DNA from 3 places in the Lysinibacillus sp. NPDC093197 genome. Region 2 is predicted to be linked to each of the others. Evidence: riboswitches for the same ligand, from Rfam matches in the RefSeq annotation. Region 2 holds a riboswitch; each other region holds the start of a gene.
The links. Region 2 has a riboswitch for cobalamin ahead of metE (5-methyltetrahydropteroyltriglutamate--homocysteine S-methyltransferase). Riboswitches for the same ligand answer to the same signal wherever they lie in the genome.

Region 1 (3,287 bases), on a different contig from region 2:
TAGCGTATCAGGCTAAAACTACTTCTTTAAAGACATTATTTTTAACATCTATACCCCTACCTAGTCATCTATTGTTTCCATTAAAAAAGAGCTAGCTCTAGCCAGCTCTTTCCTTTTATCAGTTGTTTAAAACGACACGACTCCAAAGGCAGAAATCAATGAAGGAGAATCACTCTTTCTTTAATGCTTGCCAAAATTCAGCGCTATTTGTTCTACGATAAAATTTATGGAAAGGTTCATTTGGGCGAGCGTGTTTCTGATAATGCCTGATAATTTGTTGTAGAAAGCTTTCTATTTTTTGTACTGAAACTCTTTTAGCAAATAGTGTACCCGCCTTTGCATTGGCCCCCATCGGCACGGCACCTAAGTAAACATCGAAGCTATCCTTTTGATAAACAAGCCCAATATCATCATATACAGCATTATAGCAAGCCGATGCACAGCCATTAATATTTAACCGTAGTCTAGAAGGCACAGTTTCTTCATGTAATGCTTCGTATAGGTGTTCGGTTATTTCGGCAGCCTCCATTTTGTCCCCATCACAAAAATCACATGCTTTTATCGCAACGATAGGACCTTGCTTTGCAATATATAAGCCTGCTTCTTGAAGCTCATTGATAATTTCATTCACGTTTATAGTTGGGACGGACAAAAGGATACTATAGGAAGCCGAGTATTTAATTGCGCCGCTATCACCTACAACCTCAGCAATTTTTTGAAATTGAGCTGGTGTATAATGCTTATTGATAATACCTTGACTTACTGCAAGGCGTGTAAAATTTCCATTTGTATTTAGTTTTTCAAATGTTCGATCTGGTGTATTTGAACGAAAGGCATTCATTGTTTGTTCTCCTTATGAAAAAGAGCTAGCAAGTAGCTAGCTCTTTCGATTGTTATTTAAAAGTTTTCAGGATAAAAACCTTTTGCTAAAATTTCAATAGCCTCTGCAGCACGAACCCCTTCTGAAGCTGCTGAAAGTGGTAAAATGACAAAGCGTTCATTTTTCACAGCATCTGTTTCTTTTAATGCCGGATCACTTTTTAGGAATTTAATTTTGTCTTCTGCTGTTTGGGAACCATAATCAATTACGACAATGACTTCAGGGTTACGTTCAACTGTTTCTTCTTTTGATACCGTTGTCCAGCCCGATTCAACATCGCCAAAAATGTTTTTACCGCCAGCAACTGTGACAAGTTCATCCATAAAGTTTTGTGCCGCTGTAAAGACTTCCTTGTCCCCACTATCGAAAACTAGAACACGTAATTCTTTTTCACCTTGTGGTAACTTTGCGCGAACAGCATCAACATCCTTTGTCATCTGTTCAATTAATGCCTCTCCGCGGTCTTCAACACGGAATATTTTTGCAATATTACGGATATCCGTAAATATATCCTCTAACGTTGGTTTTGTAATACTTGAAGAAGTATGTAAATAGGTGTGAATACCAAGTGCTTCTAACTCTTCTGGTGTACCAACACCCTTTTCGCTAAAGCCACTTTTCCACCCAGCGTATAAAAAATCCGCTTCACTATCAATTACTTGTTCTTTTGTCGGATACTGCTCCGCTATCACTGGTACTTTATCGTAAGCTGCTTGTAAAGGTTCATAAATTTTATCATCTAAATAAGCAGTACCAACCATTGAATCTTCTAAACCTAATGCTAGCATTATTTCTGTAACGTGCTGATTTAAGCTAATCGCCTTTTTAGGAGCTTCTGTATAAACTTGTGTCGTATCGTTATTATCAATTGTTACTTCTTTTGCCTCTGCTTGTGCTGGTTCAATGTTTTCACTTTGTGCAGCTGATTCTGAATCATCTTTTGCACTACAAGCGCCTAAAATGCTCAATAATGCCATTGCAAGAACTAGCCACATGCCTTTCCATTTGTTCATGTTTGTTTCTCCTTTAGTTTGTAATTTTTCATCTTTATAGTAAGAAATCAATGACTTCTTTGCTATTGATTACGAGCACTTCTTGACGCTTCATTTCCTGGTAAAAGCATGAATTGCTGTTTGCTACGGTTCCTGCTTAAACTACTGCACATCAAAATGGACACAAAAAACCCTCTTGTTTCCAAGAGGGCGGCATAGTGAAAAAACAATGGTTATTCAACCAATCACTATTCCCATCCTCGTGGTGTTAAGTAAAATAATATATATTGGCAGGTATCCTGGCTTAGGTTCAACGTTTATACGTCTTCCCATAGTTAAACTACAGTGACTGTGTTGTATAAACTCCCCATTTACAGTTGCGGGACAGCATCGGATTTACACCGATTTCCCTTTTAAGCAAATGATAGAAACCATTTGCACCAATATATAGAAGTATTAAGTTATAAAAATAGCCTAGCAGAAGTAATTTTTGTTTTCAATCACACAAAAAAATCCATAACTAATAATTATGAATAATTGACTACTATTCAAACATAAACGAGAACTATTCTACTCGAAATGTTTTTAAGCACTATCTGTTACAATAGGAATATAGGAAAAATAGAAATGAGGATTTTTTATGTATAAAACGATTGGTGTGCTCGCACATGTCGATGCAGGAAAGACAACCTTTTGTGAACAACTACTATTCCATACGAACAGTATTCAAACGCGTGGAAGAGTCGATCACCAAGATACTTTTTTAGATAATCATACTATCGAACAAGCTCGTGGTATTACCATTTTTGCTGAACAAGGACGGATGCAAATTGGGGATGATACATACACACTAATTGATACTCCTGGGCATGTCGACTTTTCACCAGAGATGGAACGCGCAATTCGTGTAATGGATTACGCCATTATTATCGTAAGCGCAGTAGAGGGTGTACAAGGACATACTGAAACCGTGTGGCAATTGCTAAGGCAATACAACGTACCAACCTTCTTCTTTATTAATAAGATAGATCGTGAAGGCGCTGATGTAGATGCCGTTATGAAGCAGCTTCGAAAGGAATGTTCGAAGGACGTACTTTTAATAGAAGACCCATTGCGTACAGATTATGTCCAGAGCCACATTGCTGAATGGCTAGCTGAACGTGATGAACAACTACTCGATGCCTATTTGACAGAAAATCTCGATGCACAAACATGCCTATTACAGTTGCAAAAGTTGATTAAACAAGAGCAAGCATTTCCTTGCTTTACTGGTGCGGCATTAAAGGATATTGGAATAAAAGAATTTTTATCACAGCTCCCTCTACTTACGGAGACTCGATTCGACCATCAAGCACCGTTTCAAGGAGAGGTATTTAAAATTCGCCATGATGGAACTCAACGGTTAACGTTTATCA
Region 2 (3,287 bases):
ATCGTAACAGGACCTGTTAACATCCCTTTCACATATCGATTTGTTAAACTTTGTGCATAGGCAGTTTCTTTCACTGTCATCGGCGCTTCCCATGCAACATCACCGTAAATAATCGGTGGTTTTACACAACGAGAGCCGTACGAAACGACCCAAGCTTTTTCTGTAAAAGCGAAGCCTGTTAGCTTTTCACCAAAGTATTCCACCATATCCGTACGCTCGAATTCACCATGCACGAGTACATCAATATCTAAATCTTCTTGAATGGCAATCCATCGTTTCGTTTCTTGTGCGACAAAGTCAGCATATGCTTCATCTGAAAGCTGTTTTTTACGCCATGCATTACGTGTGCGCTTCACTTCATCAGATTGAGGGAAGCTACCAATCGTAGTCGTTGGGAATAGTGGTAGCTGCAGTGACTGTTGTTGTATAATCTGACGCGCATTAAAATCATTTTGACGTTCAAAATCCTCTGTCGACACCGTTTGTACTTCTTGTTGAACAGCCTGATTATTTCGTACGGGGTGTTTTTTTAATGCTTCAATTGCTTTCATGCTCTCAGAGATAGTATGATTGGACGTATGATTTTTTTCTTTTAAATACTTAGCCACCTCTGATATTTCTGCTAATTTTTCATCAGCAAATGCAAGCGCATTTTTTAAGACAGGCTCTAATTTTGTTTCAAGTGCGGTCGAAATCGGCACATGCTGTAAGCTACATGACGATTGAACCCACAGCTCTTGTGCACTAGTCAGCTGTTCAATTGCCCTAACTGTTGTACTTACCTCTGCTAAATTTGCCCTCCAAATATCTCGTCCATTAACAATTCCTACCGCCAATACTTTATCATGTGGAAAGCCAAATTGACGTAGCGCCTCCATATTTTTCGTATAGCCATGAACAAAATCTAAGCCAAATCCTTGTACAGGGAGTTCAATTAGTGTGTTATAAGCTGATAACGATTCAAAATAGGTTTGTAACATAATATTAGCCTCTGGTACAGCGGCTGCTAATTGTGTATATATTTCTTGCACAAGTTTTACCTCTGCCTCATCTAATGATGTGACTAATGCAGGCTCCTCTAATTGAATCCAGTCAGCACCGGCTGTTACTAGCTCTTGAATAATCTGCGCATACAGTGGTAGTAGTGCTAAAATAAACGCAACTTGTGTTACTTTATCGTAACCTTTTGTTAGCTTGCAAAATGTATATGGCCCGATTAGCGTTGGCTTTGCAGTAATGCCATATACTTCTTTAACCTCAAGGAAATCTGCAAGTATTTTATTGTCTGTTAGTTGCAGAGCTTGACCTTCATATTCAGGGACAATGTAATGATAATTTGTATTAAACCATTTTGTCATTTCACTCGCAACAGCTTCTTTATTTCCACGTGCTACCGCGTAATACGTTTGTAAGTCAATCTTTCCACCTTGCCAGCCGAAGCGCTTTGGCACTAAGCCAAACATCATCGCTGTATCAAGCATTCTGTCATATAGTGTGAAATCCCCAACTGTGACAATATCTATACCGCTACGAAGCTGCTTGTCGATACGTGCAAGACGAATTTCTTTAATTTTTTGTAAGAAATCTACTTCTGTAAGTTCATTTTTCCAAAATGCCTCTAATGCCTTTTTCCATTCACGCTCTTCCCCTATGTATGGGTAGCCTATTACAGTCGTTGTATACGTCATATTCCTTCTCTCCTCTGGTTTAAAATAAAAAAAACCATCTTCCTTTTTAGGAAAATGGTAGTTATTGTCTATCTAAATTAGCTATGACGAGGCGATACGATAATATATTAATTATCGTATATATTCGTTAGTCGCACAGTGCCGATTCGGTCACATCTCACCACCTATTTCCACGTAGGTTATTTGGTGTGTACTAGACATTGGCAGGTCTCCTGGCTTCTCATCAACACGCCTCACAGCCTTCCCAGTTCCCCAGTGGCATATGTGATTTGCTCCGATTTACAGTTGCGGGACAGCGTCGGATTTACACCGACTTCCCTTTTAAGCCAAACTTTCATTTGGCACCAACTCTTACACAATATTCAATTATGTTTCCTACTATAACATATATTTTTCTGAAAAGTATAACTTTTGTGAAGATATAGTAGTTTTTCTGTACAAAGTTACACGTTGAGTAATTTTTAAAGACTAATTGACAACATAATAATAAAACAATCTACTAATCAGAAAAGGTATTTTAAGTAATTTGTAGAAATATATAGTTATATGAAGAATGAGTGAGGAGGATTACTATGATTGTCGGATTACATCACGTACAATTAACGATTCCAAAAGGTACCGAGGAGCAAGGGAAAGTTTTTTATTGCCATGTGTTAGGGCTCAAAGAAATAGAGAAACCACAATCTCTTAAAGGGCGTGGTGGATTTTGGCTACAAGTTGGTCATCACGAAGTACATGTTGGCACAGAAGACGGCTTTGATCGACTAACAACGAAAGCGCATATTGCCTATCAAGTAGAGGATGTAGCATATTGGAAAAAAGTATTAACAGAGCATCATATCGAAATCCTTGATTCTGTTCCAATTCCTAATTTTGAGCGCTTTGAATTTAGAGACCCTTTTGGTAATCGAGTAGAAATTATTCAGCCGATTTAAATTTTTAAAAAGCAGCCTTCAATGGCAGCTTTTTTATTTACAGTTTAAAGTGTTGAACCTCTTTGTTTAAATTCTCTGCCATCGAAAAAAATTCCTATGCCTACGTGCTTTTATAAGTACTCTTCGACTCATAAAGTTATTTTTATATTATTCCTTACCCTTATTTTATTTCTCTATTAGCACATTGCCTAGCATTGTTTCTATGAGTAACAATGCATAGTTGCTAACGTTTTTTGTATGCACTATTTATCAAACTGAAACATTTGTAATGAAACTGTAAATTCAAGCGATAAAGCCTTATATATCAAGGTTTTTACATAAAGTGCGGCTCCCTGTGGAAACATTTACCTCACAGAACCCCTACTTTTTCATGCTACGATTATTGCAACAGCAAGCAAACAGATATGAATTTACTGCTCGCTTACAGGAGGTAAAAACAGCATGAAAAAACAATTTTTAAAAACTACACTAGCATTATCGATTGGATTTAGCTCATTCGGAATCGTTCAAGCATCCATTGAACCAATCAAAGTTGAGGCTGCAACGACAAATGCACAACATAATGACAAAGCTGTCGCAGCAAAGGCTGAACAACTTATTCAAACAGGAAAAAGTTTAATTGGTAAGGCTACATATAGTAATTCAGTTTACAAGTCTACATATC
Region 3 (3,287 bases), on a different contig from region 2:
TATCAGCTATTTTAGGAATGCTCCCGCCACAAGCTGAGACGACAGGGGCAGTGTACTTTAATGGGAAAAATATAATGGCGATGTCAAAAAAAGATAGGTTACTGTTACGGACAAAGCATATCTTTACTATTTTTCAAGATGCTACAAATAGCTTTTCTCCTACCCAAAAAATGAAACAACAATTGTATATGTTTACTGCCTTACGAATGGGCGAGGAGAAAGAGATGTTTCTGCCAAAAATGACCGCTATCTTAAAGGAATTAAATTTGACCGAAGATGTATTAGATTGCTATCCATTTGAGTTGTCAGGGGGTATGCTGCAACGTTGTATGCTTGCCTGTGCATTGTATAATAAGCCAGACATTTTGATAGCTGATGAACCAACTTCTGCACTAGATATGTTGCATCAACAACACTTTATTACATTACTAAAAAATCTACATGCTCAACTGGGAACAACTATTATATTGATTACCCATGATTTAGGGGTTGCAGTTTCACTAGCGGATACGATTGTTGTGATGAAAAATGGAGAGATTGTCGAGAAGGGGCAAGCGACAGAAATTTTTGAGCAACCAAAACATCCGTATACAAAACGGCTTGTCACAAATCATTTTTAGGAGGTGTTTTAGTTGCTTCGGGTAGAAAACGTAAATAAAAGCTATCGAACAGGGCAGCAAGTGTTAGCAAATATAAACCTTACTGTAGGAGAAGGCGAAATCGTCGGACTTGTAGGAGAAAGTGGAAGCGGTAAAAGTACTTTAGCCAAAGTCATTATGCAGCTAGAATCACCTGATAAAGGGACCGTAATTTTTCAAAATCAACAAATCACAAAGAACAATCGGAAGTCCTTTTATGAAAAGTGCCAAATTATATTCCAAAATGCTAGTAATGCTTTAAACCCTATGTGGACGGTTAAGGAACTATTAAGGGAGCCATTGCAGCATCAAAAATTCGTGACGGACACCTATTTACAAACGATGCTTGAGAAGGTCAAGTTATCAAACGATGTATTACAATCTCTGCCCTCTGAACTTAGTGGTGGGGAGAAGCAAAGAGTAAATTTATTACGCTCTATTCTAGTTGAACCGAAATTGATAGTATGTGATGAAATTGTTTCTAGCCTAGATCGTCTAATTCAGCGGGAAATTATCGATTTATTAATTTCGTTAAATAAAGAAAGAAACATGGCTATTTTATTTATTTCTCATGATTTAAAAGCAGTTTCATATTTAAGTGAACGGATTTATGTAATGAAAGCTGGCGAAATTGTCGATGAACAGTACAAGGAACAAGGTGCATTTAATTTCACCGATAGCTATGCTCAAAAGCTATTTCAAGCGATGGAAAGTGAATGATATTTGAAAATAATTAGCTTTGATTTGGATGGAAAAATATCTTTTTTACGAATGTACTCAAAACTATATTAATCTGTAAGTCCAAATAGATACCTTGTACTGTTCATTGACATTGAAATTCCATTACTTTACAATGTGATTTAATAGTATACTAGCGATACTATACATTTTATTACAACTGAATAGCGTGTAGTAATAGGTGTAAATTGCGTGCAATTTACTGAAAAGGGAAGTCGGTGCAAGTCCGACACTGTCCCGCAACTGTAAATGTGAGCGTCTTTTCAAATACCACTGTCAAATGATGGGAAGGTGAAAAGAAGCGATGACCATAAGTCAGGAGACCTGCCTGTTACAAGTACACACCAATAACCTACGAGGAATAGGAGGTGGCATGTTGACAAAACAGAATGTTCTGTTCGTCACAGTACGTCAAACGATAAAAACCAAAGGATATAAAGGGATACGGCATCGAGCCAAATCTCTCCCATTGGTGCAATGTTTGATGTTACTGGATGAATGATAATGATTAGCCGTAACGACGGATTTCCTCTTATTTAGCAGGAAATCCGTCTTTTTATGTAATCGAAACATTTGTTTTGAAAATATGTACGAAAAGAGGTGCACGTATGACGAAAATTCATGTTTGTACAACACAGGAAAAGCAATATGGAGATATGAAGATTTGTAAACTGCCGCGCATTGAAGTTGCCAAGCAGCCAAAAACGAGAATGGTCATTGAAGCACTTGTTGATCAGTTTTTAGCAACAGGACTTATTCGGAACGAACGTTTATTTAATCAAATTTTCTATAACAAAGGCATCATTTGGATTCAAAATGAGGTATATGAAGGGTGCCTTTTTGCTAAAGCAAGTGTAGCGGATGAGCTGAAAACAAAAAAGAATGCCTTTATGATGTACATGCCAACAAATCCAATCGTATATGAGGTAAATGGTGAGCCGTATCATTTAATAACACGTATTGATTCGATTCGAGCTAAACCAAATTTAGATAGGCTTGATTTAGAGCCAAAGCCCATCTTAAGTGCTGCAAGAGTCAATGATTTACTATGCTCGATGGTTATGCGTTTCTATCACACCTATTTAGAAGAGTTGTCGTTAGTCGTTCATACAAATCAAGATAGTAATAAAATAGTACATTTAATAAAGTATGTAGAGTGTGAATACGCTCAATTTCTTCAAAGTGTGAAAGAATTAAATGACTATCATTTAAATTGGCATCCAAGAGGCAATGGTCATCAATTATTGCTTCAATTAATTGAGCAATTACAAATTTTAAAGAGTAAACCAGGTTCGGTTCTTGTTGATTTTTCGAATAGTAATGGTTACGTAATTGTGGAATCAGCGAATAACTTTGTTGCGAAAGCGAAAAAAGCTTTATAAGATTAATATAAAAGGCATCGAGATGTTTTCGATGCCTTCTGTCATTTTTTATGGATAACTTTTGAAATCGCCATAAAAACTAGCTGAATCGCCGATAAAAGTCGCTGAATCGCCGATAAAACCATTCAAATCGGCAATAAAACTTGCTAAATAACCGATAAATCATCCCCCAATCGCTGTTATGCTTTGGAAAATGCGGTTTCTCGGATAATTACAAGCAATGCATGGCTTCTTTTGCCTCATACCAAGGAACTGAATAGCCCTTTCCTTTCGCACAAAAAATACTTGATGATGTATAGTCGGGATCTGCCTGTTTATTGTAATTGATTTGCGCAATTATTTCTTCACTATTATGGCATTTATCATAGCCATCAAATTGTAACGATATTGACCCTTTGCCGTTTGTATAAGCAGCGAAAGTAGTACTATAATGCATAAATGTTGCAACAGGAACACGTCCTGTTAATGTTACTTGTTCCTCTGTTAATAGAGGGTCATCAAAAGTCCCATCTGCTTGCTGGATATCGTT

Region 1: linked by a shared signal. The riboswitch ahead of ACIP9G_RS01715 (ABC transporter substrate-binding protein) and the one ahead of metE (5-methyltetrahydropteroyltriglutamate--homocysteine S-methyltransferase) in region 2 are both predicted to bind cobalamin.
Region 3: linked by a shared signal. The riboswitch ahead of ACIP9G_RS01725 (hypothetical protein) and the one ahead of metE (5-methyltetrahydropteroyltriglutamate--homocysteine S-methyltransferase) in region 2 are both predicted to bind cobalamin.

The regions. Positions count from the first base shown of each region.
Region 1 covers NZ_JBIVOH010000001.1:347,362-350,648, forward strand. Annotated here, with positions in the region: gene ACIP9G_RS01710 (precorrin-3B methylase) at 170-841, opposite strand; gene ACIP9G_RS01715 (ABC transporter substrate-binding protein) at 898-1,893, opposite strand; cobalamin riboswitch at 2,145-2,332, opposite strand; gene ACIP9G_RS01720 (GTP-binding protein) at 2,513-3,287, shown strand, end outside.
Region 2 covers NZ_JBIVOH010000002.1:93,775-97,061, forward strand. Annotated here, with positions in the region: gene metE (5-methyltetrahydropteroyltriglutamate--homocysteine S-methyltransferase) at 1-1,688, opposite strand, end outside; cobalamin riboswitch at 1,874-2,052, opposite strand; gene ACIP9G_RS06360 (VOC family protein) at 2,261-2,623, shown strand; gene ACIP9G_RS06365 (C40 family peptidase) at 3,065-3,287, shown strand, end outside.
Region 3 covers NZ_JBIVOH010000001.1:351,494-354,780, reverse strand. Annotated here, with positions in the region: gene ACIP9G_RS01735 (ATP-binding cassette domain-containing protein) at 1-620, shown strand, start outside; gene ACIP9G_RS01730 (ABC transporter ATP-binding protein) at 633-1,358, shown strand; cobalamin riboswitch at 1,539-1,722, shown strand; gene ACIP9G_RS01725 (hypothetical protein) at 1,985-2,758, shown strand; gene ACIP9G_RS01720 (GTP-binding protein) at 2,970-3,287, opposite strand, start outside.